DNA from 2 places in the Variovorax sp. VaC1 genome. Region 1 is predicted to be linked to the other one. Evidence: riboswitches for the same ligand, from Rfam matches in the RefSeq annotation. Region 1 holds a riboswitch; the other holds the start of a gene.
What was found. Region 1 has a riboswitch for glycine ahead of gcvT (glycine cleavage system aminomethyltransferase GcvT). Riboswitches for the same ligand answer to the same signal wherever they lie in the genome.
Positions count from the first base shown of each region.

Region 1 (10,389 bases):
GTGCTGTGCGTCGCGACGGTGCTGGCCTTGCGGCTGCGCAACCGGGCACAGGTGATTGCGCCGGTCGAACTCGACGGGGCCGCCGCGGCCTGAACGGCATCGATTCGATTCGGCCCGGGGCGGGTTCGCTGCCAGAATCGGCGTCGCACTCGACGCTGATAACTGACAAAGAGGGAAACCGCGCCATGAATCGATTCGTCACCTGTCTTCTTGCCGGGGGCCTGCTCTCCACGGCAGCCCTTGCCGCCGCACCGGCGGCACCTGCTGCAGCGGCCGCGCCCGCGGCGCCTGCCGCGCCTGCCGCAGCACCGGCTCCGGCAGCACCACCCGCCGCAGCCCCTGCGGCAGCCCCCGCGGCGCCACCCACCGCGGGCATCGCCGAAGTGGAAACCGCCGTGCGCGCCTGGGCTGCAGCCTGGTCGGCCCGCGACGTGGACCGCTACCTTGCCGCCTATGCGCCCGACTTCACGCCGGCCCGGGGCAAGGACCGCAAGCGCTGGGAAGCCGATCGCCGCGCCCGCATCGCGAGCAAGTCGAAGATCAGCGTGACCATCGACGACCTCGTCATCAGCGTCAGCGGCCAGACCGCCAGCGCGCGCTTCAAGCAGATCTACCGCGCCGACAGGCTGAACCACACCGACCGCAAGACGCTGGAGCTGCAACGCGTGGGCAACCAGTGGCTGATCCGCAAGGAAAGCGTCGGCGCCTGATCCGCACCGGGGAAGCAGGTGGCAATCCCCCTTGTAAATTCCCTTTCTGTAAGGGGAAAAGGTTCATGAAGATGTCACCACTTGCAACGATGCTCCAGCCTTCGATCTCCGAAAGCTGTGGCTGCCATGTTTCCCACCAAGACCGACAAGGCGCGCGACGAACTCCAGGGCGGCCAGCGCACGCTCAGCCAGCGTGAACGCGCGCTGCTTTTGATGGCCGACGGTCGGCGCTCGCTGACCGACTTCAGCCCGCTCTTCACGAACCGCGGCGAAGCCGAGCAGGCGATCCAGGCCCTGGTGCAGCGGGGCTATCTGGAAGACCCGGCGGCCGCCGCCGCAGCCGCCGCACAAGCGGCAGCCCAGGCCGCCGCGGCCGCGCAGCCCGCTCCCCTGCCCGCCGCCGAACCGATCCGCGTCGCCACCTCCACCGACACCTTCGACGGCAAGCGTTCGCTGGCCACCACGCGCATGTTCCTGTTCGACATCTGCGAGCGCATGTTCGTGCGGCGCGACCCCAAGTTCGCGCTGCAGATGCGCGACGCCCTGCGCGAGGCCCGCGACCGCGAAGCCATGCTGACCATCGCCGCGCTGATGCTCACCGAAATCGAGAAAAGCGCCGGCGCGGAGCGGGCCGAATCGCTGCGCGAGCGCATCGACAAACTGTTGCCGCCGGCCGAGGTCGTGCACTGAAACCCGAAGCCCCGGCCCGCGCGATCCACTACACTCGCCCGGGTCAGGAGAGAGCCCCGCGCGACGGGGCCGCCGAAGGCGCAGGGGTTTCCCGAACGCTCAGGCAAAAGGACTGACAAGGCGCCGGTGAAAGCCGGCGTTTCCTTGCTGGAGAGAGGCCATTGCATGCATGCATTGCACCGGCCCACCGAAGGAGCAAACCCCGATCGTGGGGCGAATCTCTCAGGTAAAGCGGACAGCAGGGGTGGCCCGTGGCGTTGCAGCCATGGATTTCGACTGCCCCTTTGGAGTGCCTCCTGGTGACTTCCTCCGCTTCCGCCGCCCCGCTTCTCAAGACGCCGCTCTACGACCTGCACGTGGAGCTTGGCGCCCGCATGGTCCCCTTCGCCGGCTACTCGATGCCGGTGCAATACCCCGCCGGCCTGATGGCCGAGCACAAGCACACACGCGATGCGGCCGGCCTGTTCGACATCTCGCACATGGGCCAGTTGCGCCTCATCGGCCCCGACGCCGCAGCCGCCTTCGAAACCCTGATGCCCGTCGACGTGATCGACCTGCCCGCCGGCAAGCAGCGCTACGGCCTGCTGCTGAACGACGAAGGCGGCATCCTGGACGACCTGATGTTCTTCAACGAAGGCAATGGCTCGATCTTCGTGATCGTCAACGGCGCCTGCAAGGTCGACGACATCGCCCACATCCAGCGCAAGATCGGCGCGCGCTGCGAGGTGCAACCGCTGCCCGACCACGCGCTGCTCGCGCTGCAGGGCCCGCAGGCCGCCGCCACGCTGGCGCGCCTGTCGCCCGGCATCGAGCGCTTCGTGTTCATGACCGGCGGCGCGGTGCAGATCGGCGGCATTGCTGCCTTCGTCACCCGTAGCGGCTACACCGGTGAAGACGGCTTCGAAATTTCGGTGGCGGCTAAAGACGCCGACGCCCTCGCCCGCCTGCTGCTGGCCCAGCCCGAGGTCAAGCCCATCGGCCTGGGCGCGCGCAATTCGCTGCGGCTCGAAGCCGGCCTGTGCCTGTACGGCAACGACATCGACACCACCACCACGCCGGTCGAAGCCTCGCTCAACTGGGCGATGCAGAAGGTGCGCCGCGCGGGCGGCGCGCGCGAAGGCGGCTTTCCGGGTGCGGCCAAGATCCTGGCGCAGCTCGCCGCAGCCACCGCGGGCGCCGCCGGCCACACCGACCACGACACGCTCAAGCGCAAGCGCGTCGGCCTCGTCGCCCTCGAACGCATCCCGGTGCGCGACGGCACGCTGCTGCAATCTTTCGAGGGGCATGACATCGGCATCGTCACCAGCGGCCTGCTCGGCCCGACGGCCGACCGCTGCATCGCCATGGGCTATGTGGCCACCGCCTTCGCCGAACCCGGCACGCGCGTGCAGGCCATCGTGCGCGGCAAGCCCGTGCCGATGGAAGTCTCGACCATGCCCTTCGTGCCCACCCGCTACTACCGCGGCTGAGCAACGGCAGACCCGGCTAGGCTCTGCACCCCGATCATCATTTTTTCCACGAGGAGTTTTCTCATGAGCATCAAGTACACCAAGGACCACGAATGGGTCTCGGCCGAAGGCGGCTCCGCCACGGTCGGCATCACCCTGCACGCACAGGACGCGCTGGGCGACGTGGTGTTCGTCGACCTGCCTGAAGTCGGCAAGACCTTCGCGCAGGGCGAAGTCGCCGGCGTCGTCGAATCGGTCAAGGCCGCCGCCGATGTTTTCATGCCCGTGTCGGGCGAGATCACCGAAGTCAACGAAGCCCTGCGCGCCGACCCGTCGCTGGCCAACAGCGACCCGCTGGCCAGCGGCTGGTTCTTCAAGGTCAAGCTGAGCGAGCCCGCGCAACTCGACGCGCTGCTCGACGCCGCCACCTACGACAAGTTCGCCGCCGAATCCTGAAAATGCGCGCCCCCCGGCTTGCCACTTCGTGTGCTGTGCTCTTCCCCACGGGGAAGGCAAGGCCCGCGTCGGGCCAGCCCGGCGGCGACCGCTGAGTCTTTTCTTCCTTAACGCCGATCCATCACGCCATGCCGATCCCCGCCCTTCCCTCTTTGCAAGAACTAGAGAACGCCGAAGAATTCCTTGCCCGCCACATCGGCATCGATGCGGCGGACGAGGCGCGCATGCTGCCGGTGATCGGCTCGGAAACGCGCGCGGAACTCATCGACGGCATCGTGCCCGCGGCCATCCGCCGCGCACGGCCGATGCGCCTGCCCGCACCGGTGACCGAAGCCGATGCGCTGGCCGAACTGAAGGCGTTGGCGTCGAAGAACAAGGTGTTCAAGAGCTTCATCGGCCAGGGCTACTACGGCACGCACACGCCCGGCGTGATCCTGCGCAACGTGCTGGAAAACCCCGCCTGGTACACCGCCTACACGCCCTACCAGGCCGAGATCTCGCAGGGCCGCATGGAAGCCCTGCTCAACTTCCAGACGATGGTGTGCGACCTGACGGGCATGGCCATCGCCAACGCCTCGATGCTCGACGAAGCCACGGCCGCCGCCGAGGCCATGACGCTGGCCAAGCGCAGCGTGAAGAGCAAGAGCAACGTCTTCCTCGTGTCGGGCGACTGCCATCCGCAGACCATCGAGGTCATCAAGACGCGCGCCGCGCCGCTGGGCATCGAGGTCAAGGTCAGCACCGTGTCGGAAACGCTGCCGCACCTGATGGTGAGCGGCGCCTTCTTCGGCGTGCTCGCGCAGTACCCCGCCACCACCGGCCACGTGCACGACCTGCGCCCGCTCGCGGGCCATGCGCACCAGTGCGACGCCGCCTTCATCGTCGCGGCCGACCTGCTGGCGCTGACCTTGCTCGCGCCCCCGGGTGAATGGGACGCCGACATCGTCTGCGGCACCACGCAGCGCTTCGGCATGCCGCTGTGCAACGGCGGCCCGCACGCCGCCTACCTGGCCTGCCGCGACGAGTTCAAGCGCTCGCTGCCGGGCCGCCTCGTCGGCGTGAGCGTCGACACGCACGGCCAGCCCGCCTATCGCCTGGCATTGCAAACGCGCGAGCAGCACATCCGCCGCGAGAAGGCCACGTCCAACATCTGTACCGCGCAGGTGCTGCCGGCCGTCGTTGCCAGCATGTACGCCGTGTACCACGGGCCCGATGGACTGACGCGCATCGCGCAGCGCGTGGCCGCGCTCACCGCCATCCTCGCGCAAGGCCTCGTGCAGATGGGCCGCGAGCCGGTCAACAGCACCGCCTTCGATTCGCTGACGATCCGCACCGGCGACGACACGCCGAAGATCATCGAGCGTGCCCACGCCGCCGGCGTCAACCTGCGCCAGCGCCTGCAGCAGCACCTGGGCATTTCGCTCGACGAGACCAGCACGCGCGCCGACGTCGAAACGCTGTGGGCGCTGTTCGTGCCCGCTGGCACGCCGATGCCGCGCTTCGACGACCTTGCCGGCAACGCCACGCCGCTGATCCCCGAAGACCTGCGCCGCACCAGCGCGTTTCTCACGCACCCGGTGTTCAACACGCACAAGAGCGAAACCGCGATGCTGCGCTACATCCGCAGCCTGTCCGACAAGGACCTCGCGCTCGACCGCAGCATGATCCCGCTGGGCAGCTGCACGATGAAGCTCAATGCGACCAGCGAGATGATTCCGATCACCTGGCCCGAGTTCGCGAACATCCACCCCTTCGCACCGGCCGACCAACTGCAGGGCTATGCGCAGCTCGACGCGCAGCTGCGCGCCTGGCTGTGCGAGGCGACCGGCTATGCGGGCATCAGCCTGCAGCCCAACGCCGGTTCGCAGGGCGAGTACGCGGGCCTGCTGGCCATCCGCTCCTTCCATGAAGCCAAGGGCCAGGGCCATCGCAACATCTGCCTGATTCCCTCGTCCGCCCACGGCACCAACCCCGCGAGCGCCCAGATGGTGGGCCTGCAGGTGGTGGTGACGGCCTGCGACGCGCAAGGCAACGTCGACATGGACGACCTGAAGCGCGCCTGCGAGAAGCACAGCGCCAACCTGGCGGCCGTGATGATCACCTACCCGAGCACGCACGGCGTGTTCGAGACCCGCGTGAAAGAACTGTGCGAGCTGGTGCATGAGCACGGCGGCCGCGTGTACGTCGACGGCGCCAACATGAACGCGCTGGTCGGCGTGGCCGCGCCGGGCGAGTTCGGCGGCGACGTGAGCCACCTGAACCTGCACAAGACCTTCTGCATTCCGCACGGCGGTGGCGGCCCCGGCGTCGGCCCGGTGTGCGTGGTCGAAGACCTCGTGCCCTACCTGCCGGGCCATGCAACGGCCGGCGTCGCATCGAACGGCGTGGGTGCCGTGTCGGCTGCGCCACTGGGCAATGCTGCCGTGCTGCCGATCAGCTGGATGTACTGCCGCATGATGGGCGCCAAGGGCCTGCAGGCCGCGACCGAAACCGCCATCCTGAGCGCCAACTACATCAGCGCGCGCCTGAAAGACCACTACCCCACGCTGTACGCGAGCCCCAACGGCCATGTGGCGCACGAGTGCATTCTCGATCTGCGCCCGCTGAAGGACACCAGCGGCGTCACTGCCGAAGACGTGGCCAAGCGCCTGATCGACTACGGCTTCCACGCGCCCACGCTGAGCTTCCCGGTGCCCGGCACGTTGATGGTCGAGCCGACCGAGAGCGAGCCGCTGGCCGAGCTCGACCGCTTCATCGACGCGATGATCGCCATTCGCGGCGAGATCCGCCGCATCGAAGAAGGCGTCTGGCCGAAGGAAGACAACCCGCTCAAGCATGCACCGCACACCGCGGCCAGCCTGCTCGGCACCGAATGGTCGCACCCGTACTCGCGCGAACTCGGCGCGTTCCCGCTGGCCGAACTCAAGCTGGCCAAGTACTGGCCGCCGATCGGCCGCGTCGACAACGTCTATGGCGACCGCAACCTGTTCTGCAGCTGCGTGCCGGTGGGCGACTACAAGGAAACCGAAGAAGCTTGAGGCCGACGACCCCGCGGACCTGCTGACCCGCCGCGCACACGCGGCGCGGTCACTCCGCCGGGTGCAGCCATCGCCATCTCCGTGGAGGCGATGGCCGAAGCAGCATCACTGCTTCTTCTTTTTGGCGATGTCCGCCGTGGCGATCTGCTGGCGCAGCCCCCGCAGGCTGGCCTTGACCTTGCGCTCGTTCTCCGGGCCCAGGCGCACCATGATCTTCTGGCCGGAAGACAGCGACTCCAGCTTGGGGTCGACATACTCGTAGCGCACCCACGGCCGCGTCGAAGGCACGTCGCCCTTCACCTCGATCAACCGGACCTGCACCGGGCCCGAAGGTTCGGGCGCTTGCAGCAGGTGGTCGATGACCGCGATGAGCCGGTCGTTGAAGTAGCGGCCCGGGTAGCCCAGCTCTTCGTACGCCTGCTGGAACAGCGGATAGAGCTTGGCGTACACCGCCGCCGCCTTCGCCGGATCGACCGATTCGGCCAGCAGCACGATGCCGTTGTAGCGCGCGCCATTGCTGGCCGCGATGGTCTGCGTGCCGCCCTGCGGCCCCTCGGTGATGAAGCGCTGGCTCGTCGGCTGCACCGGCCACGCACTGGCGGGCGCGTGCTCGCGCGTGAGGTTGTCGATGGTGGCCACAAAGCGCCGCACCATGTCATCGGAGCGCAGGAAGGTGCTCGCGTTCTTGCCGCCGAGCAGTTCCGACAGCGCCTTCATCACGCGCGAATCGGATTCCGCGAGCTTGGGCAAGGCCGCATCGGGCGGCGCGAGCGCATCGACCGGGTTCTGCGGGCCGGTGGGTTCGGCGGCCGGCGGTGGCGCGGGCACATCGTTCGGTGCGGCCGCGACCGGCGCCGGTTCGGGCGGCTTGACCTGTTGCTGCTGGTACCAGCGCCAGCCGAAGAAGGCCGCCGCCAGCACCAGCAGGGCGATGACGACGATGGTCCCCATCGGGGCCTCGCGGCGAGGTCTGAATTCGGGGGCGTCGCGCGTGTCGCTGTCGGACATGGAGTCGGTTCCTTTTGCGAAGGCTGCAGTGGCAGACGGGCTATGGTGCACCAATAACGGCCGCACCACGGCCGTGTCCTCGTAACGCACTGTGACGCGCCGACCGCGCGGAAGTTCAGCCGATCGCGATGACGTGCGCCTCGCGCGGATCGACCTTGCCCGCATGCAGGTTCGCGATCACCGCCTGCGCATGCGCGAAACCTTCGCCGCGCACCAGCGTCATCCAGCGGTTGCCGGGGCGGCTCAACTCGGCGATGAAGTTGCCCTGCGCTGCGTTGAAGCGGCGGTTGACCTCCTCCGGGCCCCAGTCGGCATTCCGCTTGCGGATCTGCACGGGCGCAAAGTACAGCTGGGGCGTCGGGCCGGGCAGCGCATCGGTGTTGCCGAGAAACTCGGTCTTCTGCGCCGAGCCCGCATAGCAGTCGTACACCAGCGCGTCGCCGAAGTGATGGTGAATGGTGGCGCGCAGGTCGTCGTTGCCCGAAAAGTCGACATAGAGCGTGGGCACGCCGGCCGGCAGCGACGTGATCTCTTCGTAGCTCAGAGTGCGGTCGTAGCAGCCCAGGCCTTCAACGAACGCGCGGTTGCCTGCCGAAGTGGCAGCGATCAGCTGCAGGCCCTCTCGCTTGTCGAGGCAGAACGCCGTGCCGAAGGCCGTCTTGCTCGATGCGCTCGACACCACCACCTGTTTGGCGCCGAAGAAACCGTTGTCTTCCAGAAAGTCCGCCAGCATGAACGAGGTGATGAAGAGCGGGCGCACCAGCATCTGGTAGTTCTCCAGCTCGGCGACGTAGCCCGCGTCGTTGCTGCAGCGCATGTACTGGTTGTAGGCCGACACCAGCTCGCTGCGGTGCGCCGCACCGTCGTAGAAGCCGCGCGCCGTCACGCGCACCGGCTGCATGCGCAGGTGGCTCGCGATCGGAAAGTAACCGTAGAAGCGCTCGCCCACCGCCACGCCTTTCACGTTCGATGCCGCCACGTCGGCAAAGCCCCAGGCCGGCATGTGGCCCCAGTCGGCATTGCCGGTGGGAAAGAACTGCCAGTACTTCATCACCGCGTCACCGAAGGCCGCGTAGGTGATGTTGTTGGTGGTCAGCGAGAAGCGGCCGATCTTCATCAGCACCTCGCCGGGCTGCAGCGTGCCGTCGTCGGGCGTGGTCAGCACACGGGTCGTGCCGAGTGCGTTCTTGCGCGTTTCGAGGCGGGTTAAAGTGAATGCGTTGTTCATTCGCAAACTGTATGGCGCCCCGTCCCGCGACGGGTTCGGAAAACCAGTCGATGCCCGCCGCACCCCGCTCCAAGCCCCTGAAACGCCCCACGCAGGCGCGCGGCAAGTTCACCGTGCAGGCGATCTACGACGCCTTTGTTCGGATTTGGACGGCGCACGGATGGGAGGGCGTGACCACCCGCGCCGTGGCGCTCGAAACCGGCATCGCCGTCGGCACGCTCTACGACTACTTTCCCGACAAGGAAGCCCTGCTCTCGGGCTATGTGCGCCATTGCATCGAAGCGCTGCTCGCGCGCATCGATGCCGAAGTGACGGCGCCCACCGACCTCGCGTGGCGCGAACGGGTGCAACGGCTGGTGCGCCTGACCTGCGATGCGCAGCTCGAAGGCCTGCCCGCGTTCGACCACGAGATGCTGATGCTCGAACACCGCGTGGCCGAGCCCAAGCACCACCGCCGGGTGTACGACGAACTCGCGGCGCGCTGGCTGCAGGCTTTCGCGGCCTGCAAAGACCTGCAACCGCCGCCCTCGCCCGCCACCATCCATGCACTGCTCACTGCCGCCTGGGGCGGCCGGCGCTACCGGCTGCTGGTGCAGCCCGAGGGTGACGGTTGCGACGATTGGGTCGGCGAGATGCAGGCGATGGTCATGGCGCGCCTGCTGGCGCGCTGAGCGACTGCAGCCACGCCAGCGTGCCCTGCAGCTCGGCCGGGCGGATCTCGTGCGCGCCCGGAAAATCCGAGCCCGACAACGCCAGCGGCAGCGTGCGCGCCAGCTCGCGCGTGGCCTGCGCGGCGCTGGGCGGAATCACGTTGTCGGCGCTGCCGTGGCTCACCCACAGCGCCTTGCCCTCGAAGGCTTCCGGCGGCGCGATGTGCGGCACCACCTGCGACAGCAGGCGGCTGTGCCACACCATCGCGGCACGCACGCTCGCAGGCTGGGTCAACAGCAGCGACAGCGCCATGATCCCGCCCTGGCTGAAGCCGCCGACCACGATGCGCTCGGCCGGCACGCCGAGTTGCTTGCCGGCCGAGGCGATCATTTCGCCGATCAGGAAGCGGCTCTCGCGCTCCTGCTCTTCGTTGATCTGGCGCTCGCCATTGGCCAGTATCTGGAACTCGAACCACGCATAGGCATCGGGCGACAGCACATAGGGCGCGCGCAGGCTCAGCACATGGAACTGCGGCGGCATCAGGCGCGCCAGCCCGAACAGGTCCTGCTCGTTGCTGCCCACGCCGTGCATCAGCACCAGCAGCCAGGGTTCGCGCACCTGGGGCTGCGCGGCGTGTTCCAGGAACTTGAGGGGCAAATGAAGTTGGGTCATGGGGCGCTTTATTCAGAGCGATGTGGAAAAGCCTTGCGCCAGCGCGCGCGTCACTTCGGCCGCCGGCACCTCGCGGCAGCCCGTGGCGTTCTGGCCCGACCACAGCGGAGAAAAATCGCCGCTGCCCTTGGCCTCGGCCTTGGCGCGCAGCGGCGCGATGGCCGAGGTGGCCAGCGGAAACTCCGGTGCCGCTGCGCCGATGGGCCCCAGCTCGCGCATCACGCGATTGACGATGCCGCGCGCCGGCCGGCCCGTGAACAGGTTGGTCAGCGCCGTGTGGCGCGCAGCCTCGCTCTTGAGCGCCGCGCGGTGCGGCACGCTGGTCGTGGCTTCGGGCGTCAGCATGTAGGCGGTGCCGACCTGCACGCCCGCGGCGCCCAGCGCCATCGCCGCGGCCACGCCATTCGCATCGGCGATGCCACCGGCCGCGATCACCGGCAGCTTGATGGCGCGCACCACCTGCGGCAGCAGCCCGAAGGTGCCGAGCT
Region 1 covers NZ_JBIGLT010000001.1:687,965-698,353, reverse strand. The annotation lists gene ACGLHS_RS03415 (MFS transporter) at 1-93, shown strand, start outside; gene ACGLHS_RS03410 (hypothetical protein) at 186-710, shown strand; gene ACGLHS_RS03405 (hypothetical protein) at 837-1,400, shown strand; glycine riboswitch at 1,435-1,525, shown strand; glycine riboswitch at 1,538-1,649, shown strand; gene gcvT (glycine cleavage system aminomethyltransferase GcvT) at 1,697-2,869, shown strand; gene gcvH (glycine cleavage system protein GcvH) at 2,933-3,304, shown strand; gene gcvP (aminomethyl-transferring glycine dehydrogenase) at 3,433-6,342, shown strand; gene ACGLHS_RS03385 (DUF3014 domain-containing protein) at 6,448-7,350, opposite strand; gene ACGLHS_RS03380 (DUF2855 family protein) at 7,466-8,578, opposite strand; gene ACGLHS_RS03375 (TetR/AcrR family transcriptional regulator) at 8,629-9,249, shown strand; gene ACGLHS_RS03370 (alpha/beta hydrolase) at 9,224-9,901, opposite strand; gene ACGLHS_RS03365 (NAD(P)H-dependent flavin oxidoreductase) at 9,914-10,389, opposite strand, start outside.

Region 2 (10,389 bases), on a different contig from region 1:
GGCGTTGAGCAGCGGGTAGGCGTCCGCGACCGGCGGGCGCTTGTGCGCGCACAGCTCGGGCACCGCATCGAGCAGCATCCGCGTGTAGGGCTCGCGCGGCGCCGTGAGCACCGCCATCTTGTCGCCCTTCTCGATCATGGCGCCCAGCTGCAGCACCACCACCTCGTCGGCGATCTCGGCCACCACGCCGAAGTCGTGCGTGATGAAGAGCACGGCCGTGCCGTTCTCGGTCTGCAGCTCGAGGATGAGCTTGAGGATCTCGGCCTGCGTCGTCACGTCGAGCGCAGTGGTCGGCTCGTCGCAGATCAGCAGCGCGGGCTTGAGGATCAGCGCCATCGCGATCACGATGCGCTGGCGCTGCCCGCCCGACAGCTGGTGCGGGTACGACGCGAAGATGCGCTCGGGCTCGGGCAGCCGCACGCGCGCCATGATCGCCAGGATCTTCTGCCGCCGCTCGGCCGCGCCCATGCGCACGTGCTGCGCCAGCATCTCGTCGATCTGCGCGCCGCAGGTCATGACGGGGTTGAGCGCGGTCATCGGCTCCTGGAACACCATGGCCATCGACGGGCCGCGCAACTGGCGCAGGCGCGAGGCCGGCGCGGCGAGCAGGTTCTCGCCCTGCAATTCGATGGCACCGCGCACCGGCACAAGGCCCGAAGGCAGCAGGCCCATCACCGCATTGGCAATGACCGACTTGCCCGAGCCCGATTCGCCGAGCAGGCAGACGATCTTGCCGGGTGGCACGTCGAAGGAAACCTTGTCGACCGCATGCGGCCGGTCGCCGCCGCGCGGCAATGCGATGGCGAGGTCGCGAACGGAAAGTACGGAGGCTTGTTGCGTCATGGCTCAGCCTCCGCGCTTGTTGAACTTCGGGTCGAGCGTGTCGCGCAGCCCGTCGCCCAGGATGTTCACGGCCAGCACCGTGAGCGCCAGGAAGATGCCCGGGAACAGCACGTTGTGCGGGTACTGGTTGAACTGCGCGCGGCCCTCCGCCATGATGTTTCCCCAGGTCGCCATGTCCGCCGGCAGGCCCACGCCGAGGAAGGACAGGATGGCCTCCACCAGGATCGCCGAGGCGCACACGTAAGTCGCCTGGATGATCAGCGGCGCAATCGCATTCGGCAGGATGTGCCGCGCAAGGATCTTCCAGGTCGGCGTGTCGAGCGCAATCGCCGCCTCGACATACGGCTCTTCGCGCACCGTCAGCACCACCGAACGCACCAGCCGCGCCACGCGCGGGATCTCGGGCACCGCGATGGCCACCACCACTGTGAGCAGCGTGCCGCCGAACAGCGCCACCAGGCTGATCGCGAACAGGATGCCGGGGATGGCCATGACGCCGTCCATCAGCCGCATGATCGCGCCGTCGATGCGCCGGAAGTAGCCGCCCAGCAGGCCCACGAGCATGCCGAACACCACGGCGAGCGCGGCCACCGCGATGCCCACCGTGAGCGACACGCGCGCGCCGTACAGCGTGCGGCTCCAGATGTCGCGCCCGAGGCTGTCGGTGCCCATCACGAACAGGTGCTCGAAGGTGTCGCCGGCCAGGCTGTTGAATTCGCCGCGCGTGCCGGGCATGAGGTTGCCGCTGCCGGGGTCGATGGCGGTCGGGTCGATGGTGCCGAGCCACGGCGCGGCCAGCGACATCAGCACGAGCAGCAGCAACACGCTGCCGCCCGCGCGCACCGACCAGTCGGCCAGGATGCGTTTGAGCAGCGAGCGCCGCTTCGGCGGTGCCAGCGCTTCGACGGCGATGTCTGGCGCTGCGGCCAGGGGAAGGGTCGAATCGGTCATGGTGTTTCCGTTCACTTCGTTCAGTAGCGGATGCGGGGGTCGAACACCAGGTAGCTCACATCGATCAGCAGATTGATGAGCACATAGATGACGGAAAAGAACAGCGTGATGCCCTGGATCAGCGGAAAGTCGCGCGACAGCACCGCATCGACCGTGAGCTGCCCGAGCCCCGGAATGGCGAACACCGTTTCGGTGACCACCACGCCGCCGATCAGGAGCGCGATGCCGATGCCGATGACCGTGACGATGGGAATGGCCGCGTTGGCGAGCGCGTGGCGCATCAGCAGCCGCGTCTCGGAGATGCCCTTGGCGCGCGCGGTGCGGATGTAGTCCTCGGTCATCGCCTCGGCCACGGCCGCGCGCGTGACACGCGCGATCAGCGCCACGTAGATGATCGACAGCGTGACCGACGGCAGGATCAGGTGCTTGATCCACAGCCAGGGCCCCTGGCTCAGCCGCTGGTAGCCCTGCACCGGCAGCCACTGCAGGTGCAGCGCGAAGATCCAGATGAGCACATAGCCGATCACGAAGGCCGGTATCGAAAAGCCCATGACCGAGAAGCCCATGAGCATGCGATCGAGCCACCCGCCGTGGCGCCATGCGGCGATCACGCCGAGCGGCACCGCGATGAGGATGGTCGCCACCAGCGTCACGGCCGCGAGCGACACCGTGGCCTCGATGCGCTGGCCGATCAGCTCCACCACCGTCTTCTTCATGAAGTACGACTCGCCCAGGTTGCCCTGCAGCAGTTGCGCACTCCAGTGAAGGAACTGCACGGGCAGCGACTGGTTGAGCCCCAGCTGCTCGCGCACGCGGGCGATGTTTTCGCTGGTGCCGCTGTCGCCCACGATGGCGGCGGCCGGGTCGCCGGGCGCGAGCCGCAGCATCAGGAACACGATGAGCGCGACGATGACGAGCACCGGCACGGTCGAGAGAATGCGGCGTGCAAGAAAGAGCAGCATGGGTGACTCCCTGATTCCAGCTGTCTCAGTTCTTCTTCAGGTTCCAGAACACGGCCACCGGCGAGCGCACCACGCCGCTCACCACGCCCTTGCGGTAGGCCGTGAGCGGCTTGTACTCGCCGATGGGCGCGTAGATGCCGGTGTCGTACACGCGCTGCTGGATGGCGGTGGCCAGTTCCTTGCGCTTGGGTTCCTCGCTGCTGGCGAGAAAGTCGGACTTGAGCTGCTCCAGTTTGTCGTCGGTGGCCCAGCCGAACCAGCCTTTTTCGCCATTGCCCGTGAGCGGCGCGAAGAACATCGGGTTCATGTTGTCGGCAATGCCCCAGCCGGTGATGAACAGGTTCCAGCCGCCATTGGCCACCGGGTCTTTCTTGGCGCGGCGCGTGACCAGCGTGGGCCAGTCCATCGACTGCATGTCGACGTTGAAGCCGGCCTGCTTGAGCAGTTGCGCCATCACCGGCGGAAACTTGTTGAGCACCGCGAAATCGGCCGGGTACATCAGCACCACGGGCTTGCCGTCGTAGCCTGCTTCCTTGAGCAGCGCCTTGGCTTTCTCGAACTGCGGCTTGCCGGTGAAGTAGCCGGTCTTGTCGGACGCGAAGGCCGAGCCGCAGGGGTAGATGGAAGCGCAGCTGTTGTACAGCTCCTTGTGCACCAGCTGGGCGCGCATCAGCGCCTCCTGGTTGATGGCCATGAAGGCGGCCTGCGCGATCTTCGGGTTGTCGAAAGGCGGGATCAGGTGGTTCAGGTGCAGCGCGAACGAGCCTTTCGACACGGGGCTGTCGAGCGTGATGGCGGGGTTGTTCTTGAGCGCGGTGTATTGCTCGGACGGCACCCACTCGATCATGTCGACCTCGCCGTTGGCCAGCGCATTGGCCTGGGTCTGCGCGTCCTTCAGGACGATCCATTCCATGCGGTCGACGTACACGTTCTTGCCGCCGGCCGTGCCGGAAGGCGCTTCGGCACGTGGCACGTATTTGGTGTTCTTCAGGTAGACGATCTTTTCGCCGGGGCGGTATTCATCCTTCTTGAAGATGTAGGGGCCGGAGCCGGTGGCGTCGTCGATCTGCTTGTCGGCCGGCGTGGCGGCCACGCGCGCGGGCATGATGAAAGGCGGGTTCGACGAAGGCTTGCTCAGTGCGTCGAGCACCATGCCGAAGGGCTCCTTGAAGACGAACCTGAAGCTGTTGGCATCGACCGCCTCGGTCTTGTCCATGGCGGCGAACATCTTCTGGCCCAGGCCGTCACGCTGCCCCCATCGCTTGAGCGAGGCGAGCACGTCGTCGGAGGTGACCGGCTTGCCGTCATGGAAGGCCAGGCCCTTGCGCAGCGTGAAGTTCCATGTTTTTCCGTCGGCGCTGGTCGTGTACTTGTCGACCATCTGCGGCAGCACCTTGCCCCGTTCGTCCACGCCGAAGAGCGTGTCGTAGACCATGTAGCCATGGTTGCGCGTGACGAAGGCGGTGGTCCAGATCGGATCGAGGATCTTCAGATCGGACTGCGGCACCAGGCGCAGCACCTTGCCCGCGTCCTGCGCGAAGCTGCTCGCGGCAGCGGCCGCGAACATCGCGCCTGCGAGGACGGTTTTCATCAGGGATTTCTTCGACAGCATGGTTCAGTTCTCCGGTTGAAAGAAAGAGGAAGGTGTGGCCGTGAAAAGGCTTCGGCCACGCGCAGGCTGTCGCCACGGCAAAGCCGTTGGCGCGGACGCGCGAGGCGCTCGGATGGAAGTCATGGACACAGGCTCCGGAAGCGAACAAGGACACGCCGCGCGTTGGCGCGGCGTGCCCCTGCTGTCCTTTGGCCTGAGAGATTCACCATGCACGCGCATCGCGCATGGCTTGCCCCTTCGGCGGCTGCCCTCGGCGCCTTGACGGCGCCGGGCAACGCTCTCCAGCGTTAGAAAAAATCCAGTCTTGGGACCTGAGCGTTCTGGGCTATCGCCTTCGGTAATGCACTAACTCGAAGCATCGAGCCGGCATTTCTCCTGGATCAATCTCTCCAAGCAGTTTGCGTGCCACTCAGGCCACCCGGGCCGGATGGCACGCCGGAAAAAACTAGTTCAGCCCGCCGCCGCAGAAGTCGGCCTTTTCGATCGTCTTGTCGGTGAAGTTGACGCTCGTGCGCTTGTCGGCACTGGGGCCGGTGTGCGCGGGCCAGTCGCTTTGCAGCCACGTATAGCGCCACACGTAGGGGTCGCCGGCCTTGGCGGGCTCGCCGTAGGCGATGCGCAGGTTGCCCCTGCTTTCGTCGTGGCAGTGCTTCGAGGTCTTGTATTCCTTCTCGGTGAAGCAGGCACGGATCATCCGCGAGCACCAGAACGGAATGCCTTCACGCACGGCCTTGGCCGGCTGCCCGGCCGGCGTGTCGAGCGGCACGAAATCGGCCGTGACGGACGACGCACCCCCGCCCGAGTAGCTCTCGGATTCGCTCTGCGTCACGGCCACGGCCCAGCGGCCTTCGGCCAGCGGATAAAGCGCCGGTGCAAGCGCGAGAGACACCTTGGGGTCGCCGCTCTGGCGGTCTTGCTGCAGCGAGAGGGCATATGCCGAGAAGTCGTGCAGGCGTTCGAGTTGCCAGGCGTTGGCGGCGGTGTTGCGCTTCACGCGCGCCATCGCCAACGGCTTTTCTGAAATGACCAGGTAGTCATCGGCCTTGCCGTCGCGCGGCTGGTGCAGCTTCAGGGCCTGGGCATCGCAGGGCTGGGGCAGCAAGGCGCACAGGTGGGCGCGCCAGTCGACATCGACGGATTCCGGCGCCTTGACCGCGAAGAAGACCTGCGCCGAGGGCGCGGCCACGGCGGCGCCCGCGAGCCCCATGGCGGCGAGCCATGCGCCGGCACCGAGGGTGAGGAGTTTTTTCATGCGCGAATGGTAGCCAGCCGCCGCCGCCCGATGGGGTAAAACCGGCGCGTGAACACGACCGCCTCTCCCCTTCCCCACCCCCTTCTCCAGATCCAGGACCTTGGCTTCGCATATCCGGGTCAACCCGTACTCGCCGCCGGCTGGAACGCCGCCATCGGCCCCGGCGTCACGCTGCTGCATGGCGACACCGGCACCGGCAAGTCGGCGCTGCTCCAGGCGATCGCGGGGGCGCTGCCCGCCACCGGCCGTCTGACGGCGGCCGGCGCGCGCCTGGACAGCGCACCCGAGGCCTATCGCCAGAACGTGTTTTTCGTCGACCCGGCGACGGAGCGCTTCAACGACGTCACGCCCCGGGAATGCACGGCCACCCTGAACAAGGGCAACCCGCATTTCAGCGAAGAAAAGTGGCAGGCGCTGGTCGAAGGCTTCGCCCTGGGCCAGCACCTGGACAAGAAGATGTTCATGCTTTCGACGGGTTCGAAGCGCAAGGTCTGGATGGCGGCCGGGCTGGCGTCGGGGCGCCCGCTGCTCCTGCTGGACGAGCCCACCGCCGGGCTCGATGCCGCCTCGATCCGCTGCCTGTGGGGCGCGCTCGCCGGCTTTGCCGGGCAGTCGGCGCAGGCCGTCATCGTCGCCAGCGCCGCGCGGATCGACACCGTCCCGCTCGCGGCCACCATCGACCTGCCGCTGCATTGACACAGGCCGCCGCGGGGTGATCCGGCCGCGAAATGCCGCCCCGCCCGCGCGCCCGGCGACAATCGGCGGTTCCGGCGGCCAGATCCCGCCTGAACTCCCTGCCACCCGACAACACTGCATTACGGAAGCAAGCGCATGAGCACGAAGCAACCCACCATCGTCTACACCCTGACCGACGAGGCGCCCCTGCTGGCGACCTACGCGTTTTTGCCCATCATCCGCGCGTTCACCAGCCCGGCCGGCATCGACGTGACCACCAGCGACATCTCGGTGGCAGCCCGCATCCTGGGCGAGTTCCCTGAATTCCTCGGCGACGGCCAGAAGGTGCCCGACAACCTGGCCGAACTGGGCAAGCTCACGCTCAAGCCCGAAGCCAACATCATCAAGCTGCCCAACATCAGCGCCTCGGTGGCCCAGCTCAAGTCGGCCATCAAGGAACTGCAGGGCAAGGGCTACAAGATTCCCGACTATCCCGAGAACCCGACCTCGGACGAAGACAAGGACATCCGTGCGCGCTACAACAAGTGCACCGGCAGCGCCGTGAACCCCGTGCTGCGCGAAGGCAACTCCGACCGCCGCGCGCCCAAGGCCGTCAAGGAATACGCCCGCAAGAACCCGCACAGCATGGCCGACTGGAGCCAGGCCTCGCGCTCGCACGTCTCGCACATGCACGGCGGCGACTTCTATCACGGCGAAAAGTCCATGACGCTGGACCGCGCGCGCAACGTCAAGATGGAACTGCTGACCAAGAGCGGCAAGACCATCGTGCTCAAGCCCAAGGTCGCGCTGCTGGACCGCGAAGTCATCGACTCCATGTTCATGAGCAAGAAGGCCCTGCTGGCCTTCTATGAGAAAGAGATCGAAGACGCGCACAAGACCGGCGTGATGTTCTCGCTGCACGTGAAGGCCACGATGATGAAGGTCTCGCACCCCATCGTGTTCGGCCACTGCGTGAAGATCTTCTACAAGGAAGCCTTCGAGAAACACGGCAAGCTGTTCGACGAGCTGGGCATCAACGTCAACAACGGCATGGTCGATCTGTACAACAAGATCGCCACGCTGCCGCAAAGCACGCAGGACGAGATCAAGCGCGACCTGCACGCCTGCCACGAGCATCGCCCCGAGCTGGCGATGGTCGACTCGGCCAAGGGCATCACCAACTTCCATTCGCCCAACGACGTGATCGTGGACGCTTCGATGCCCGCCATGATCCGCAACGGCGGCAAGATGTGGGGCGCCGACGGCCGCCTGAAGGACGTGAAGGCCGTGATGCCCGAATCGACCTTCGCCCGCATCTACCAGGAGATCATCAACTTCTGCAAGTGGCACGGCGCCTTCGACCCCAAGACCATGGGCACCGTGCCCAACGTCGGCCTGATGGCCCAGAAGGCCGAAGAGTACGGCTCGCACGACAAGACCTTCGAGATCCCCGAAGACGGCGTTGCCAACATCACCGACCTGGACACCGGCGAAGTGCTGATGAGCGAAGACGTGGAGCAAGGCGACATCTGGCGCATGTGCCAGGTCAAGGACGCCGCGATCCGCGACTGGGTCAAGCTGGCCGTCACGCGCGCGCGCAACTCCGGCATGCCGGTGGTGTTCTGGCTCGACGCCTACCGCCCGCACGAAGCGCAGCTGATCACCAAGGTCAAGATGTACCTGCACGAGCACGACACCTCGGGCCTGGACATCCAGATCATGAGCCAGGTGCGCGCCATGCGCTACACGCTGGAGCGCGTCGTGCGCGGCCTGGACACCATCAGCGCCACCGGCAACATCCTGCGCGACTACCTGACCGACCTGTTCCCGATCATGGAACTGGGCACCTCGGCCAAGATGCTGTCGATCGTGCCGCTGATGGCCGGCGGTGGCCTGTACGAGACCGGCGCGGGCGGCTCGGCCCCCAAGCACGTGCAGCAGCTGGTGGAAGAAAACCACCTGCGCTGGGACTCGCTGGGCGAATTCCTCGCGCTGGCCGTTAGCCTGGAAGACCTGGGCCTGAAGACGAACAACAAGCAGGCGACCATCCTGGCGAAGACGCTGGACACCGCCACCGGCAAGCTGCTCGACAACAACAAGAACCCGTCGCCCAAGACCGGCCAGCTCGACAACCGCGGCAGCCAGTTCTACCTGGCCATGTACTGGGCCCAGGAACTGGCCGCGCAGACCGACGACAAGGAACTGCAAGCCAAGTTCAAGAAGCTGGCCGAGACGCTGGCCAGCAACGAGCAGAAGATCGTCGACGAACTCGCGGCCGTGCAGGGCAAGCCGGTGGACATCGGTGGCTACTACCTGGCTGACCCGAAGAAGTTCGAGGCGGTGATGCGCCCGAGCGCGACGCTGAACGCCGCGCTGGCTTCGGCGCAGGGTTGATGCAAGGGGCTGCGCAGGCAGCCCCGCCGTCTCATGAAAGGGAAAGGCAGGTCCTCATGAAACCCTGGCTGATCGCTGTCGCGCTGGCTCTCGCCGGCGCGGCCGCTCACAGTGCCGAGAACTGCGAAGACCTGCGCACCCGGATCGAAGCGAAGATCGCCGCGGCCGGCGTGACGCGCTTCACCGTGACCGTCGTCGATGCCAACGCGTCGGCGAACGGGCAGGTGGTGGGCAGTTGCGAACTCGGTACCAGGAAGGTGATGTACGAGCGCGATGTCGGGCAAGGACCGGCGACCGCGGCGCCGTCTGCCGCACCGCAACCGGCGGGCGAGCCGATCCTTACCGAGTGCAGGGACGGCACGGTGTCCGTCGGCGGCGACTGCAAGAAATAGCGAGCGAGGTGGCGGCACTGCACGCCTCCTCGCCCCTCTCTCCCTCTTTTCCCCTGTTCAGGCGTACGCCACCCAACCGCGGAATGCCAGTCCCGCGTAGAACAGCTGTGCGCCCGTGAAGCCGGCCTCGACGAGCATGGCCTCTTCTTCGTCGGGGCCGAGCAGCGGCAGCTTCGAGCCGATCGCCGATGCCGCATTGCGCGCACTTTCAGGATCGACACCCGAGGCGACAGCGAACGCAACGTAACGCGAGAGCCACAGCGCCCGTTCCGCCGGCGCTTGCGGAAAACTCATGTGAGCCATGACGAACGGCGCTCCGGGCTTCAGGCGGCGCCGGATTTCCTTCAACGTGCGCCCGCGTTCGTCGATGGCAATGAAATGCATCGTCAGCAGGCAGGTCGCGGCATCGAAGGGCCCCTCCGGCGCGGTGTCGACATAACCGTGGTGAAGTTCGGCGCGCGCAATCAGCGGGCCGAGTTCTGCTTCTGCCAGCTCGAGCATCGACTTCGCCGGATCGACACCGACGAAACGCCATTGCGCGTGCATCTGCGCAAAGACCTTCAGCTCGACACCGCCGCCTGCGCCGACGACCAGCACATTCGCGTTCGCCGGTGCCCGCTCGGCGACCAGCAAGGCCACCATCTTCTGCAAGTCGGACCAGCCCGGGACCAGCCTGCATGTCTTGTCGGCGTACGCAGACACCGACAGAGGGTCATTGAAATGGGCGTTCGGATCGATGTCGGGTTGGGCCATCGGGGCAGTTTATGCCGCTAGCCAAGAGCGACGAACTCCTGCGGCGACCCCCGCTACGGTCTTTCTCATTACGCCCGGACGGCTGTCGCTGCAAAAGGTTAGGAAAGATCTTTTTCGCAGGATCAGGCAAGAACCGTGTGCGATCCGGATACCGCCCCAAGCCCCTTCGGCCCGAGACTTCTCTCCATGCCCGGCGCGCCCATTGCGCCATGGTTCACCGACCTGCACGAGGAGTTTTGTATGAGCGCAATCCAAGAAAAAGTCGTCCTCATCACCGGCGCGAGCAGCGGCATCGGCGAGGCCACCGCGCGGCTGCTGGCGCGGCGCGGCGCCAGCGTGGTGCTCGGTGCGCGGCGCACCGACCGGCTCGAAGCACTCGCAGCCGAAATCAATGCCACGGGTGGCACGGCGAGCTTTCAGCGGCTCGACGTCACGCACCGGCCCGACATGGAAGCCTTCGCCGAGTTCGCCCTCGAGACGCACGACCACATCGACGTGCTGGTCAACGCCGCGGGCGTGATGCCGCTGTCGCCGCTGTGGAACCGCAAGATCGAA
Region 2 covers NZ_JBIGLT010000008.1:142,685-153,073, forward strand. The annotation lists gene ACGLHS_RS28585 (dipeptide ABC transporter ATP-binding protein) at 1-843, opposite strand, end outside; gene ACGLHS_RS28590 (ABC transporter permease) at 847-1,794, opposite strand; gene ACGLHS_RS28595 (ABC transporter permease) at 1,815-2,756, opposite strand; gene ACGLHS_RS28600 (ABC transporter substrate-binding protein) at 2,782-4,347, opposite strand; glycine riboswitch at 4,540-4,663, opposite strand; gene ACGLHS_RS28605 (hypothetical protein) at 4,814-5,620, opposite strand; gene ACGLHS_RS28610 (ATP-binding cassette domain-containing protein) at 5,669-6,316, shown strand; gene ACGLHS_RS28615 (NADP-dependent isocitrate dehydrogenase) at 6,452-8,689, shown strand; gene ACGLHS_RS28620 (DUF1161 domain-containing protein) at 8,746-9,081, shown strand; gene ACGLHS_RS28625 (class I SAM-dependent methyltransferase) at 9,139-9,834, opposite strand; gene ACGLHS_RS28630 (SDR family oxidoreductase) at 10,075-10,389, shown strand, end outside.
Region 2: another riboswitch for glycine. It lies ahead of ACGLHS_RS28600 (ABC transporter substrate-binding protein); the one in region 1 lies ahead of gcvT (glycine cleavage system aminomethyltransferase GcvT).